Regions from separate parts of the Mesorhizobium sp. P160187 genome, predicted to be linked through region 2. Evidence: predicted binding sites of a transcription regulator. Region 2 holds the regulator's gene; each other region holds the start of a gene.
The links. Region 2 encodes HrcA, which represses chaperone genes, less so after heat shock. Its sites were predicted from a motif close to GTTAGCACTCNCNNNNNGNGAGTGCTAAC; they were not measured.
Positions count from the first base shown of each region.

Region 1: groES (co-chaperone GroES) is a predicted target of HrcA. The motif match lies at 2,394-2,422, and genes of this name have one in related genera.
Region 3: AC3CCE_RS27995 (co-chaperone GroES) is a predicted target of HrcA. The motif match lies at 3,065-3,093, and genes of this name have one in related genera.

Region 1 is NZ_JBYMDX010000002.1:273,581-278,183, forward strand. Features, by position in the region: gene groL (chaperonin GroEL) at 318-1,982, opposite strand; gene groES (co-chaperone GroES) at 2,045-2,341, opposite strand; gene AC3CCE_RS02610 (beta-ketoacyl-ACP synthase III) at 2,772-3,755, opposite strand; gene AC3CCE_RS02615 (adenosylmethionine--8-amino-7-oxononanoate transaminase) at 3,752-4,603, opposite strand, start outside.
Region 2 is NZ_JBYMDX010000003.1:1,847,398-1,852,000, forward strand. Features, by position in the region: gene rph (ribonuclease PH) at 1-414, opposite strand, end outside; gene hrcA (heat-inducible transcriptional repressor HrcA) at 571-1,656, shown strand; gene AC3CCE_RS12380 (hypothetical protein) at 1,693-1,893, shown strand; gene AC3CCE_RS12385 (PQQ-dependent sugar dehydrogenase) at 2,003-3,352, shown strand; gene AC3CCE_RS12390 (hypothetical protein) at 3,377-4,282, opposite strand; gene AC3CCE_RS12395 (LysE family translocator) at 4,460-4,603, shown strand, end outside.
Region 3 is NZ_JBYMDX010000005.1:691,347-695,949, forward strand. Features, by position in the region: gene AC3CCE_RS27980 (trimethylamine methyltransferase family protein) at 1-642, shown strand, start outside; gene AC3CCE_RS27985 (hypothetical protein) at 655-819, opposite strand; partial or broken gene groL (chaperonin GroEL) at 956-2,585, opposite strand; gene AC3CCE_RS27995 (co-chaperone GroES) at 2,650-3,012, opposite strand; gene AC3CCE_RS28000 (hypothetical protein) at 3,259-3,522, shown strand; gene AC3CCE_RS28005 (DUF1488 family protein) at 3,519-3,785, shown strand; gene AC3CCE_RS28010 (hypothetical protein) at 3,828-3,995, opposite strand; gene AC3CCE_RS28015 (hypothetical protein) at 4,027-4,236, opposite strand; gene AC3CCE_RS28020 (DUF3168 domain-containing protein) at 4,454-4,603, shown strand, end outside.

The DNA of each region.
Region 1 (4,603 bases), on a different contig from region 2:
CATGGCGTCGGCAGGGATCGCCTCAGCCGCGTTTCTCGTCCTGCTCAGATGACGCCTCAGAGACATCCATACCGCTGAAGGCCAGCAAATTTGTAGGTCGAGGCCACCTTTTGTCCTGGTTCCTACCCAACTGTTCCGCTGCTGAGCGAAATCCTTCAACTCCAAATCGGCCGAGCGTTTTTCCTCCTGTTGCGTTGGTGCGTAAGTTCGAAAGAGATCCTCGGGGACTGCACCTACAAGGTGTCGATCATGTTCGGCACACAAGGACAGGGCGGCATTGCTGCCGCCCTGTCCGCTGTGAGTTGATAGGGGCTGGATTAAAAATCCATACCGCCCATCCCGCCCATGCCGCCCATGCCGCCGCCGCCCATGCCGCCAGGCATGCCGCCGCCAGCCGACTCCTTCTTGGGAGCCTCCGCGATCATGGCTTCGGTGGTGACGAGCAGGCCGGCGACCGAAGCCGCGTCCTGGAGAGCGGTGCGAACGACCTTGACCGGGTCGACGATGCCCATGGCGATCATGTCGCCATACTCGCCGGTCTGGGCGTTGTAGCCGTAGGTCGCGCCCTTGTTGTCGAGGATCTTGCCGGCGACGATCGAAGCTTCAGCACCTGCGTTCGAAGCGATCTGACGGGCCGGAGCCTGCAGTGCACGACGAACGATGTTGATGCCGGCAGCCTGGTCGGCATTGACGCCGGCAACCTTGATGTTGGCCGAAGCGCGCAGGAGAGCGACGCCGCCGCCTGCAACGATGCCTTCTTCCACGGCCGCACGGGTCGCGTTGAGGGCGTCATCGACGCGGTCCTTCTTTTCCTTGACTTCGACTTCCGTCGCGCCGCCGACGCGGATCACCGCAACGCCGCCGGCGAGCTTCGCCAGACGTTCCTGCAGCTTCTCCTTGTCGTAGTCCGACGTGGTCTCTTCGATCTGCTGCTTGATCTGGGCAACGCGGCCCTGGATCTCGTCCTTCTTGCCGGCGCCGTCGACGATGGTGGTGTTCTCCTTGGAGATCGACACCTTCTTGGCGCGGCCGAGCATGTTGAGGCCGACATTCTCGAGCTTGATGCCGAGGTCTTCCGAGATGACCTGGCCACCGGTGAGGATGGCGATGTCTTCCAGCATGGCCTTGCGGCGATCACCGAAGCCCGGCGCCTTGACGGCGGCGATCTTCAGGCCACCACGCAGCTTGTTGACGACCAGCGTGGCCAGAGCCTCGCCTTCGACGTCTTCCGAGATGATGAGCAGCGGCTTGGAGGTCTGCACGACGGCTTCGAGAACCGGCAGCATGGCCTGGAGGTTGGACAGCTTCTTCTCGTGCAGGAGGATGTAGACGTCCTCGAGCTCGGCAACCATCTTGTCGGCGTTGGTGACGAAGTAGGGCGAGAGATAGCCGCGGTCGAACTGCATGCCTTCGACGACTTCCAGCTCGGTCTCGGCGGTCTTGGCTTCTTCAACCGTGATGACGCCTTCGTTGCCGACCTTCTGCATCGCTTCGGCGATCATCTTGCCGACCGACTCGTCGCCATTGCCGGCGATCGTGCCGACCTGGGCAACTTCCTCGGAGGTCTTGATCTTCTTGGCAGCGTTGCCGAGAGCCGCGACGACTTCGGTCACGGCCAGGTCGATGCCGCGCTTCAGGTCCATCGGGTTCATGCCGGCGGCAACCGCCTTGTTACCTTCCTGGACGATCGACTGCGCCAGGACGGTCGCGGTCGTGGTGCCATCACCGGCGATGTCGTTGGTCTTCGAAGCAACTTCGCGGATCATCTGCGCGCCCATGTTTTCGAACTTGTCGGAAAGTTCGATTTCCTTGGCGACGGTGACGCCGTCCTTGGTGATGCGCGGTGCGCCGAACGACTTGTCGATGACGACGTTGCGGCCCTTGGGACCGAGCGTGACCTTCACCGCGTCGGCGAGGATGTTGATGCCGTGAAGCATGCGCTCGCGGGCATCGCGGGAGAATTTTACGTCTTTAGCAGCCATTTTTAGCTCCTGGCAGGGGCTTGCGATCAAGCCCGAAATTCAGTTGACGGTGAGGCCGATAATCAGCCGATGATGCCCATAATGTCGGATTCCTTCATGATCAGAAGGTCTTCGCCATTGAGCTTGACTTCGGTGCCCGACCACTTGCCGAACAGGATGCGGTCGCCGGCCTTGACGTCCAGCGGGACCAGCTTGCCGGCTTCGTCGCGAGCACCTGAACCGACGGCGATGATCTCCCCTTCCTGCGGCTTTTCCTTCGCCGTATCCGGGATGATGATCCCGCCGGCGGTCTTGGATTCGGATTCGACCCGGCGTACGACCACGCGGTCATGCAGCGGCCGGAAATTCGACTTTGCCATTTTTGGATTTCCTTGGTGCGGATGTTGAACGGTGCTCCGTTGCCGGAGCATGCCTAGCACTCAGCCGAAGCGAGTGCTAACGCGGCAATGAGATAAGCCGCAGGCTCCTGCTAGTCAAGACGGAAGAGCAAAGAGCAAAGAGAAAAGAGAAGACAGCAAAGAGCAGCCAGAAAAGAGCGTGTAAGCATCGAGCCTTTTATGTGAACAATGTCGGGTATCCGACATATATGAGGCGGCTCACCCTTTGTAATTGAGCTTTATTCAGATGGTACGGTTGGTGCAACGGGTGTTGCATTTGAATTCATCCAGAGGCTCGCACGGGTCGTGCTGCGTCAGCTTGGTCATGTCGAGCTTCAGAAGGCCATTTTGGCATTGGTTCTGTTGCACCTATTGCCATTCATGACCAGTCCTGCGCGCGTGAGCCGGCCGACTAGATTCCAACCACGAGAGCGCCGCCGCTGAGACCCGCACCGGCCGCCGCCAGAAGGATTTTCTCTCCTGGCTGGAATGGCTTCATCTGGTTGGCGAGCGAGAGCGACAGCGGGACCGTCGCGGCCGAAGAGTTGCCGTATTCGGCAATCGTCTTGACAATTGCTTGGTCAGCAATGCCGAGGTTTCTTCCGACCGCGCCGAAAATCCGAGTATTGGCCTGATGCGGCACAAACCGGCCGACATTGTGTGGCCGCACTCCCGCAGCGGCTAGCGCGGTTGTCGAGCAATCGGTCATCATCTCGACGGCCTTTGCGAATATTTCGGGCCCGTCGGTCATCGTCATCCGGGTCTGCCCGAGGTCGAGGTCGCCATGGAACGGCGTGTTGCTTCCTCCTGCGGGAATCTGGATCAGCCCGTAGCGCGAGCCGTCCGAAGCCACCGAGGCACCGAGAATGCCCCGATCAGCATCATCGCACTGACCGATCACCAGGGCGCCGGCGGCATCGGCGAACAAGACTGAGCTCGCGCGCTCGGCTGGATTGATGCGGCGGCTGAGAATGTTGGCGGCGATGACCAGCGCTGGTTTGCCATGCAGGCGGGTGAACCCGTCCGCAAACATGAGCGCATAGATGAAGCCAGCGCAGGCGCCGGTCAGATCGACCGCGCCTGCGCGGCCAAGGCCAAGCTTATGTGCGACCAGCGGCGCGCTGGGCGGCAGAAGATGGTCGGGCGTCGAGGTGGCAAGCAACAGCAGACCGATGTCGTGGCGCGCAATACCGGCGTTCACCAGCGCCATGTCGCCAGCCCGGGTGGCAAGACCCGACAGCGTGTCTTCGTCCGTTGCCCAGAAGCGCGAACGGATTCCGGTACGCCTTTCGATCCAGCCCGGCTCGAGGCCGAGATTGCTCTCGATCTCGGCATTGGCCACCTTGCGCCCAGGCACGTGATGGCCAAGTCCGAGAATGCGCGACGACTTGCTCATGGCCTGGACCCGAAGCGTTCCCCGGCCTCCTCGATGGCGTCATAGACTCGTTCGAGCTCGTCGTCTGCGATGCAATAGGGTGGCAGAAGGTAGAGGACATTGCCGAGCGGGCGCACAAGCAGGCCGCGCTCGAGGAAGAAAGCGCGCAGCTTCGGACCAATCTCGGCGAGATAACCTGCGGAACCGGTTCGCAGGTCGAGCGCCGCGATCGTTCCCGTGGCTCGACAGCCCGCAAAATATGGATTGTCCCGAAAGCGTTGCAGCCCGACGGCCTGCATCACGCTCAAGGCCGTGATCCGCTCGGCCACTGGCTCGTCGCGCCAGATCTCGACATTGGCGAGTGCTGCCGCACAGGCAATCGGATTGGCGGTGTAGGAGCTCGAATGGAAAAACGTCTTCTTCCGGTCCTCGGAATAGTGCGCCCGGAAGATGGCATCGGTGACAAGCGTTACGGCCAGCGGGATGGTGCCGCCGGTCAACCCTTTGGAGGTGCACAGGATATCTGGAGAAATCGATGCCCGCTCGCAGGCGAACATGGTTCCGGTGCGTCCCCAGCCAGTCATCACCTCGTCGGCGATCAGCAGCGTGCCGGAGGCCTCAGTGATCTTCTTCAATTCGGCCAGAACCGATGCTGGATACATCAGCATGCCGCCGGCGCCCAGCACCAGCGGCTCGACGATCAAGGCTGCGGCTCGTCGATCGCGGGTCACAGCCTCGAAACGATCCAGCGTCTCCTGCTCGTGCCCCGCGGCCGGAAAGGGGATGATGTCGACCTCGAACAGCAAGGGTTCGTAGGCGGCGTTGAACACGCCACGCGCACCGACGCTCATCGTTCCGATCGTGTCACC
Region 2 (4,603 bases):
GTAGAGCGCCACCCAGCCGCCGGTGATCGAGGCCGTGCGGGTGCCGCCATCGGCCTGGATGACGTCGCAGTCGACGGTGATCTGCTGTTCGCCCAGCGCCTGCAGGTCGACAACGGCGCGCAAGGAGCGGCCGATCAGCCGCTGGATTTCCAGCGTGCGGCCGCCTTGCTTGCCGGCCGAGGCTTCACGGCGCATGCGCTCGCCGGTCGAACGCGGCAGCATGCCGTATTCCCCCGTCACCCAGCCCTTGCCGGAATTGCGCATCCAGCCTGGCACCTTTTCCTCCAGGCTTGCCGTGCACAACACATGCGTGTCGCCGAATTTCACCAGGCACGAGCCTTCGGCGTGTTTGGACACGCCGCGCTCGAAGGAGATGGCGCGCATTTCGTCGGCTTGGCGTTTGGAAGGGCGCATCGAGGCCTCTTTCTGTTCTTTTTAGGGTTGCGTCGGCGGCTTGTAGACGCATGCAGCCCATGGCGCAAAGGAAAAGGCCGGGCGATCTGGCACAGACGCCGGGTTGCGCGGGGGCGATGGAAGTCTATATCCTTGAGCCGGAGGTTTTTGGCTCGAATGACCAAGGCAGTCACCGAACCCAGTCTGCTGGCGCCCGCGCTGCAATCGCTCGACATGCGTTCGCGCGACATTTTTAGGCGCATCGTCGAATCCTATTTGAAGGACGGTGAGCCTGTGGGATCGCGCAGCCTGTCGCGCATCCTGCCGTCGTCGCTGTCGCCGGCCACCATCCGCAATGTGATGAGCGACCTCGAACATCTCGGCCTGATCTATGCCCCGCACATCTCGGCCGGGCGCCTGCCGACCCAGACCGGCCTGCGCTTCTTCGTCGATGCCTTCATGGAGCTTGGCGATCTCTCCGACGAGGAACGCCGGGTCATCGAGGCGCAGGTGCGCGCCTCCGGCTCGGGCGCGACGCTGGAACACATGCTGACCGAGGCCAGCCAGATGCTGTCGGGCATGTCGCGCGGCGCCGGCCTGGTGCTCGCCACCAAGAACGAGGTGGCGCTGAAGCACATCGAGTTCATCCAGCTCGAGCCGACCAAGGCGCTGGCGGTGATGGTGTCGCAGAATGGCGATGTCGAGAACCGCGTCGTCGACCTGCCGGCCGGCATCACCGTCTCGCAGCTGCACGAGGCCTCCAACTTCCTCAACGCCCATATCAGGGGCCGCACGCTCGCCGAGGCGCGCATCGAGATCGCCCGCATCAAGGACGAGACCCGGGCAGCGCTGGACACGCTGTCGCAGGACCTGGTCGAGAAAGGCCTGGCGGTGTGGGCCGGCGCCGATAGCGGCCTGCCGGCGCGCCTTATCGTGCGCGGCCGCGCCAATTTGCTCGAAAACGTCACCGCCCAGGCCGATATCGAATTGCTGCGCCACCTGTTCGAGGATCTGGAGACGCAGGACGGGCTGATCCAGCTGCTCGACCTCGCCGAGGACGGCCCCGGCGTGCGGATCTTCATCGGCTCTGAAAACAAGCTGTTTTCGCTGTCCGGCTCGTCGCTGGTCGTGGCGCCCTACCGCGACAAGGACGCCCGCGTCGTCGGCGCGCTCGGTGTCATCGGCCCGACCAGGCTGAATTATGCCCGCATCGTGCCGATGGTCGACTACACGGCCCAATTGATTACCCGGATGTTAAGATAATTCCGAAGCCGGGATCACCGTAAAGGAGGGCGCAGAATGGCGCTTGAATCGTTCAAGGCCCAGATCAGCATGCTGCTCGAAGAAATGGTCAACCAGCCGGAGGACGAGCACGAAATCCAGGAGCAGCTGCGCGAAAAACTGCGCGAAATGCGCGCCATGGGCTTGCCGCTGCCGGAAGATCTCGTCGCATTGGAAAAGCGTCTCGACGACGATCTCGACGTCGAAGAGGAAAGTTGAGCGGTTCTCTCGTCGAATCTGCGCGCGCGCACGCTTCTCTTTTGCGGCGGCCGCACAATATCTCCCTTGTGCATGACGCGCCGACCGGCGCGAGTTCGAGGAGAACAGCATGATCCGGATTGCCGGCTTGGCAGGGCTTGCCCTGCTTCTGGCCACCAGCGCCTTCGCCCAGGAGGCCGATCAACCGCTGCTGACCGGCAAAGACGCTTTCGGCGACTGGACGGCCGACAAGCCAGGTGTGCGCCGGCTGATCAAGCCGGATGATCTGCAAAAGCCCAACATCACCGGATCCGCCTCCAACAGCGCCGGCCTTGGCGATCGACCCGAGGGCGCGAAGCCCGTCCTGCTGCCTGGGTTTTCGGCCGAACTGGTTGCTTCCGGCATTTCCAATCCGCGGGTCGTGCGCGTGGCGCCGAACGGCGACCTGTTCGTCGCCGACAGTGACGCCAACCAGATCCGCGTCTATCGGCTGGCCAAGGGTAGCGCGAAGCCGGCCGAAGAGGGCATTTTTGCCGACAATCTCAACCAGCCCTATGGCATCGCCTTCTACCCGCCTGGCGACAAGCCGCAATGGGTCTATGTCGCGAACAACGACAGCGTGGTCCGCTACGCCTATCGCGACGGCGACCTTAAAGCCTCCGGCGAACCGGAGACGATTGTCTCCGACATCCCTACCGGCGGCCACTGGACCCGCGATATCGCCTTCTCGCCGGACGGGAAGACGCTGTATCTCTCGGTCGGCTCCGTATCGAACGTCGCGGAGGGCATGCAGAAGGCACCGAAGGGCGGCCTTGACGCCTGGGCAAAATCACAGCCACTCGGCGCCACCTGGGGTTCCGAGGATGGCCGTGCCGACGTGCTGGCCTTCGGCCCCGACGGCAAGAATGGCCGCATCCTCGCTACCGGCCTGCGCAATTGCTCGGGCATGACCGTGCAGCCGGCCACCGGCGCGCTGTGGTGTGTCGTCAACGAGCGCGACGGTCTCGGCGACGATGTGCCGTTCGAATATGCCACCTCAGTCAAGGACGGCGCCTTCTATGGCTGGCCCTGGTATTATTTCGGCGCCAACGAGGACCCGCGTCACGAGGGCGCGCGCCCAGACCTCGCCGGCTCGGTCACCGTGCCCGACGTGCTGATGCAGGCGCATTCGGCGCCGCTCAACATCGCCTTCTATGACGGCGGCAATTTCCCGGCAGAGTACAAGGGTGACGCCTTCGTCGCCCTGCACGGCTCCTGGAACCGTGGTATGAGGACCGGCTACAAGGTGGTGCGGCTGAGATTCAGCGACGGCAAGCCGACCGGCGAGTACCAGGATTTCATCACCGGCTTCGTCCTCTCCGACGACGCCGTCTGGGGCCGGCCGGTCGGCGTCGCGGTGGCCAGGGACGGCGCGCTTATCGTCACCGAGGATGGCAACGGCACCATCTGGCGCATCACCCATGTCGATGGCCCATCCTGAGCCGGCGAACAGCGCAATCCGGCCCTAATGCACGTCCCGATGGATCACCTTGGGATAGGTATGGATCACCTCGGCCGATGAGACGCGGTCATCGAAACCGGTATCCCTGAGATTGAAGAGCCCGACCGAGCCGAAGGACTTCTTCGCCCCTTGCGCGAAGCGGCTGTCGCTGAAATCGTGCTCGTAAAGCGTCACCGTGACGTGGCCGGCATTGAGCTTCGGCACGTAAACACTGCTGATGGTGTCGTTGGCGACGCCCAGTTGGTTGATGTGGAAGCGATAGAGGTCCTGCACCATGCGCCGGGCCGCATTGCCATTGATCATCCAGTATTCGCGGCGCGATGCGCGGTTCGGGTCGATGAGTTTGAGCGGCGCCTTGCGGCCAAGCCCGAGCCAGTGCTCGAACACCATCACATTGGCGCCCCAGGGATAGGGATAATTGGACTTGTCGATGATGCGTGGCGGGCCATCCTCGGCAATCTCGGCGGTATCGACATAATCCAACCATTGCAGCTGGAACGACGCTTCCACGTTGAGGTCGGTATTGCGCGGATCGGCAGCAATGATGCGCCAGTCCGAGACCGGCGGATATTTGGTGTCGAGGTCGATGTAGAATTCGCCTTTGGCGGTGTCGTCGGGGTCTATCTTTTGCGGTCCGTCACGCTCGATCGCCACCAGCCGCACCTTGAAGCGGTTGTTGACGACCAGCGGATAGATCATCGGACGAACGGGGTAGGCGCCAGGGTTCCGGCTGTCGGTAAAATATCCAGTCTGCGGAACGACATCGCTATCGCCCTTGTCGAACAGGCTGAAAGCCTGACGCCCCTCGAACCACAGATACCATTCCAGCTCGTGGACGTGACCGCGTGCTTCGGAATAGTTGTTGGGCATCCACTTCATGAGCTGGATGTGAAGTCTTTTGGCTAACATGGGTGCTCCTGCCGTTCGGACCATGCGAGATAGCCGACCGCCTTCGGGGCGTAAGTGAACCATCTCTCGCTTTCAGGCGAGGATGACCGGCTTTCATGTCCTGCTTGGCGCAATCGAATCCGTTTTGCCGTTGCAGGCTTTCATGGCATCAGAGTCGTTTCACGAGGTGCGACCGTCATGACCCTCACCGGCTTCCTTGCCTATAGTGCTGCGCTGGGCATCGCCGCCGCCATTCCCGGGCCCGGCGTCACCGCGCTTGTGGCGCGGGCGCTCGGATCCGGCTTCCGCTCATCGCTGGCGATGTCGTTCGGCCTGATGCTC
Region 3 (4,603 bases), on a different contig from region 2:
GTGGTTTACGGATCCTTCTCCTCCAATGTGGACATGAAGTCCGGCGCACCGGCCTTCGGCACGCCCGAGCACGTCAAGGCGACGCTGGGCGCCGGTCAGTTGGCCCGCTTCACCGGCCTGCCTTGGCGGTCCGGCGGCGGCAGTGCGGCCAACATTTCCGATGTGCAGGCGGCGCACGAGACGCAGTTCGCGCTGTGGGGCTCGGTGCTTGCCGGCGCCACCGTCTGCATCCATGCCGCGGGCTGGCTGGAGGGTGGCCTCAGCGTCTCCTACGAGAAGCTGATCACCGATATCGAGGCATTGCAGACGGTTGCCGAACTCTGTGCTACGACCCCCGGCGACAAGGATTCGATCGGCTTCGAGGCGATCGCCGAAGTCCAGCCGGGCGGGCATTTCTTCTCCGCCGGCCACACCATGACGCGCTACCGCACCGCCTTCTACGAGCCGCTGGTCGCCGACTGGTCGAATTTCGGCAGCTGGACGCAGTCCGGTTCGAAGTCGGCCACCGAGCGCGCCACCGGCATCTGGAAGCGGACGCTGGCCGACTTCCAGCCGCCGGCGTCGGCCGTTGCCACATCCGATGTGCTCGACGAGTTCATTGCCCGCCGCACCGAAGAGGGCGGAGCGTTGCCGATGTCGTGAGGTTGGCAGCCGTCACATCGGCCGCTTGTCGCCGGTCTTCGACGGCTCGCGGCCAATCGGCCCGGCATCGGCCTGCGTGTGCTTGTCGGCGGCGATCCGGCGGATGCGATCGAAGCGGCTCTCCTCCGCCGGCTTGGTCGCGGATACAGCGTTTGGCTTCGGGGCAAATGTGATCATCTGTCGATCTCCCTGTCGTTGCTGACTGGTCTTGACTGACTGACGGAAATTCCTGGCTCGCCGGGGAAATGTCCCCGGCAGCCTGTTCTGATTTATGCCCGCCCAGATTCCCAGGCGGGCAATTTTCGGGCGATGGTCAGTAGCCGCCCATGCCGCCACCGCCGCCCGCAGGCGCCGCATCCTTGGCCGGAACGTCGGTGATCATCGCTTCGGCGGTGATCAGAAGCGCTGCAATCGAGCCGGCATCCTGCAGTGCGGTGCGCACCACTTTCGCCGGATCGACGATGCCCGCCTTGATCATGTCGACATAGACCTCGTTCTGGGCATCAAAGCCCTGATTGTGGTCCTTGCTGTCGGACAGCCTGCCGACGACGATCGAGCCTTCGACACCGGAATTCTCGGCGATCTGGCGGATCGGCGCTTCGAGTGCCCTGAGCACGATCGAAATGCCTGCCGTCACATCGTCATTGGCGCCAGTCAGCCCGGCCAGCGCCGATCTGGCGCGCAGAAGCGCCACGCCACCGCCGGGCACGATGCCTTCTTCCACCGCCGCGCGCGTCGCATTCAGCGCGTCGTCGATGCGGTCCTTCTTTTCCTTCACTTCAGAACTCGGTGACGCCGCCGACGCGGATCACGGCGACGCCGCCGGCGAGCTTGGCCAGCCGCTCCTGCAGCTTCTCCTTATCGTAATCGGACGTGGTCTCCTCGATCTGGCCCTTGATCTGCGCGATGCGCGCCTGGATGGTCGCCTTGGTGCCGGCGCCGTCGATGATCGTGGTGGTGTCCTTCTCGATCAGTACGCGCTTGGCGCGGCCAAGCATCTCGATGGTGACGTTTTCGAGCTTGATGCCGAGATCCTCGGAAATCATCTGGCCCGATGTCAGCACGGCGATGTCTTCCAGCATCGCCTTGCGGCGATCGCCGAAGCCCGGCGCCTTGACGGCCGCGACCTTGAGGCCGCCGCGCAGCTTGTTGACGACCAGCGTCGCCAGTGCTTCGCCTTCGACGTCTTCCGAGATGATCAGCAACGGCCTGCCGCTCTGCACCACTGCTTCGAGGATCGGCAGCATCGCCTGCAGATTGCCGAGCTTCTTCTCGTGGATGAGCACGTAAGGCTCTTCCAGTTCGACGCGCATCTTGTCGGCATTAGTGACGAAATAGGGTGAGAGATAGCCGCGGTCGAACTGCATGCCTTCGACGACGTCGAGTTCGGTGTCGGCGGTCTTGGCCTCCTCGACGGTGATGACGCCGTCATTGCCGACCTTGTCCATCGCCTTGGCGATCATGGCGCCGACGCTGGCATCGCCATTGGCGGCGATGGTGCCGACCTGCGCGATCTCGGCCGACGACTTGACCTTCTTGGCCTTCGCCTTGATGTCCTTGACCACGGCGGCGACAGCCTGGTCGATGCCACGCTTGAGGTCCATCGGGTTCATGCCCGCGGCAACCAGCTTGGCGCCTTCGCGCAGGATCGATGCGGCCAGCACCGTGGCGGTGGTGGTGCCGTCACCGGCGAGGTCGTTGGTCTTCGAAGCCACTTCGCGCACCATCTGCGCGCCCATGTTCTCGAACTTGTCAGCAAGCTCGATTTCCTTGGCCACCGTCACACCGTCCTTGGTGATGCGCGGCGCGCCATAGGCCTTGTCGATGATGACGTTGCGGCCCTTGGGGCCGAGCGTGACCTTCACCGCATTGGTGAGGATCTCGACGCCGCGCAGCATGCGGTCGCGCGCGTCGGTGGCGAATTTGATTTCCTTGGCAGACATTTTTTTCAATCCCGTTGGTGTGGTGAAGCAAGCGGCTCGCCGGAGCCTGGCAAAGCCAGGCCGGTCAGGCAGCCTTCTTGGCTTTGACGCTCTTCTCGGTGACGACCGTCCCGCTCTTGCCGATAGCGGCCGTCTCGCTCTTGTCGATGACGCCCATAATGTCGGCTTCCTTCATGATCAGCAGGTCCTCGCCGTCGATCTTGACCTCGGTGCCCGACCATTTGCCGAACAGGATGAAGTCGCCGGCCTTGACGTCGAGCGGAACAAGCGCGCCGTTTTCGTCGCGTGCGCCCGGCCCAACGGCGATGACTTCGCCTTCCTGCGGCTTTTCCTTGGCATTGTCGGGAATGATGATGCCGCCCTTGGATTTGACATCGCCTTCGGCGCGCCGGATGACGACGCGGTCGTGGAGTGGCCGAAACTTCATGAGAACTTCTTTCTGGGGCCGGCATAGGCGACCGCGCCGTTCTTATAGGCGTGTTGGCACTCGATAGATAGGAGTGCCAAAAATTATTCGTGGCCAAAATTAAATATTAAAAAGTATTATGATGTCTGCCGGGTTCGAAACGTCGCGAGGCGCCTAGATATTTCGAAAAATTGAATTTCGAGGCCAGAGCGACTATTTATATCGTAAGTTCGATTTCACAATTTCAGGCACGAGGAGATTTATGCGATGGCCGAAGGCAATCAGAGCATCATGGAAAAAGCTGAAGCCCGCTTCATGGACAAGCAGAAGAAGACGGCCGAGCGCAACAAGGCAACCTCCGACTACATGTCCGAAGCGAGGGCCAGGGAGATCAAGACGGCAAGGCTCAGGGAATTGCGCCTGGCCAAGGAAGAGGCCGACCGCGTCGCGGAAGCCTTGAACCCGACACCGAAGAAGAAGCGGGCTACCGTCAAGAAAGCCGCCGCCGCGCCGAAGGGGGGCACGTCATGAGCCTGACATTCCCCAATCCAAGCCGCTTCTATGACGAGGCCGGCAAGCGCATCCGCTTTGTCGGCCATGACGGCATGTTCCAGATTTCCTTCTCTGTCGCCGCCGATGCCCTCTCGAAGGCGCCATCAGGGACGGCGACCGCGGAAGCCACCTATCTGGCGGCCTTCGACACCGCGTCCAGCTCCATCCATGACATTGCCAGCAAGGCCTACGCCCGCACCCGCAAGAGCATTTATGTGCTCACAGCCGCGGATTTCGGCTAGCGCGCATTCGTCTTGCATCAGAGCGGCTGAGATCAGCGTGCGTCAGGACTTGCGGTCGGCTTTTGCCCGCCGCTTGACGTCCCGGCTGTTCAGGCGGTCGGCCATCGCTTCCGCATCCCGCAAATTCATGGCCACCATTACCTGTTGCTTAAGCTCGACAGGCTGGCCGGTGAAGATGTCGAAGATAGTCCAGCTCTCGGGCTCGTCCATGCGCAACGCGTAGCGGTTTGCCATATCGGCATCAGGCCCTTGACATGAAAAATGCCGCCGCCAGGATCAGGATTGTCCAGGCCACCACCGACAGCTTCAAGGCCAGGCCGCCATGCATTGAAAGTATCTCGCGCATGCGCAGGGCCACGGTTCTCTTCGACAGGGCGGGTGCTGCCGCAATCGCGACCGGGGGCTTGACGCCAAGCTTTCCAAAAGCCGGCAGCAGCGGTGGCGTTCGCATGAAATGACCTCGAATTGCCGGAGAAAACAGGGCTCCTCATAACACCCTTCTTGAAACTCCCCGCATGCCAAATAGAACCCGGTCCGTGAAAGGGCCATGCCGCCCGATTCGCCGCCTTCCATCAGGCGGATCGTCATCTGGCGAAATCCGTGCAACGCGGTTAGGTTGCGCGCGAAACTGAGGTTGTTCAAAGCGTGACAGGCGAACGGAGACGACGATGACGGCGCCCGGCGATTTGCTGCAAGCCTTGTTCATGAGATTGAAGAGCGATGCCTCGCTGACGGCGCTGCTCGGCGGCGCCGGGTTGCGCGAGCAGGCGGCCGACAGTGCCGCCTTCCCTTATGTGACCTATGGCAGGACCAGCGCA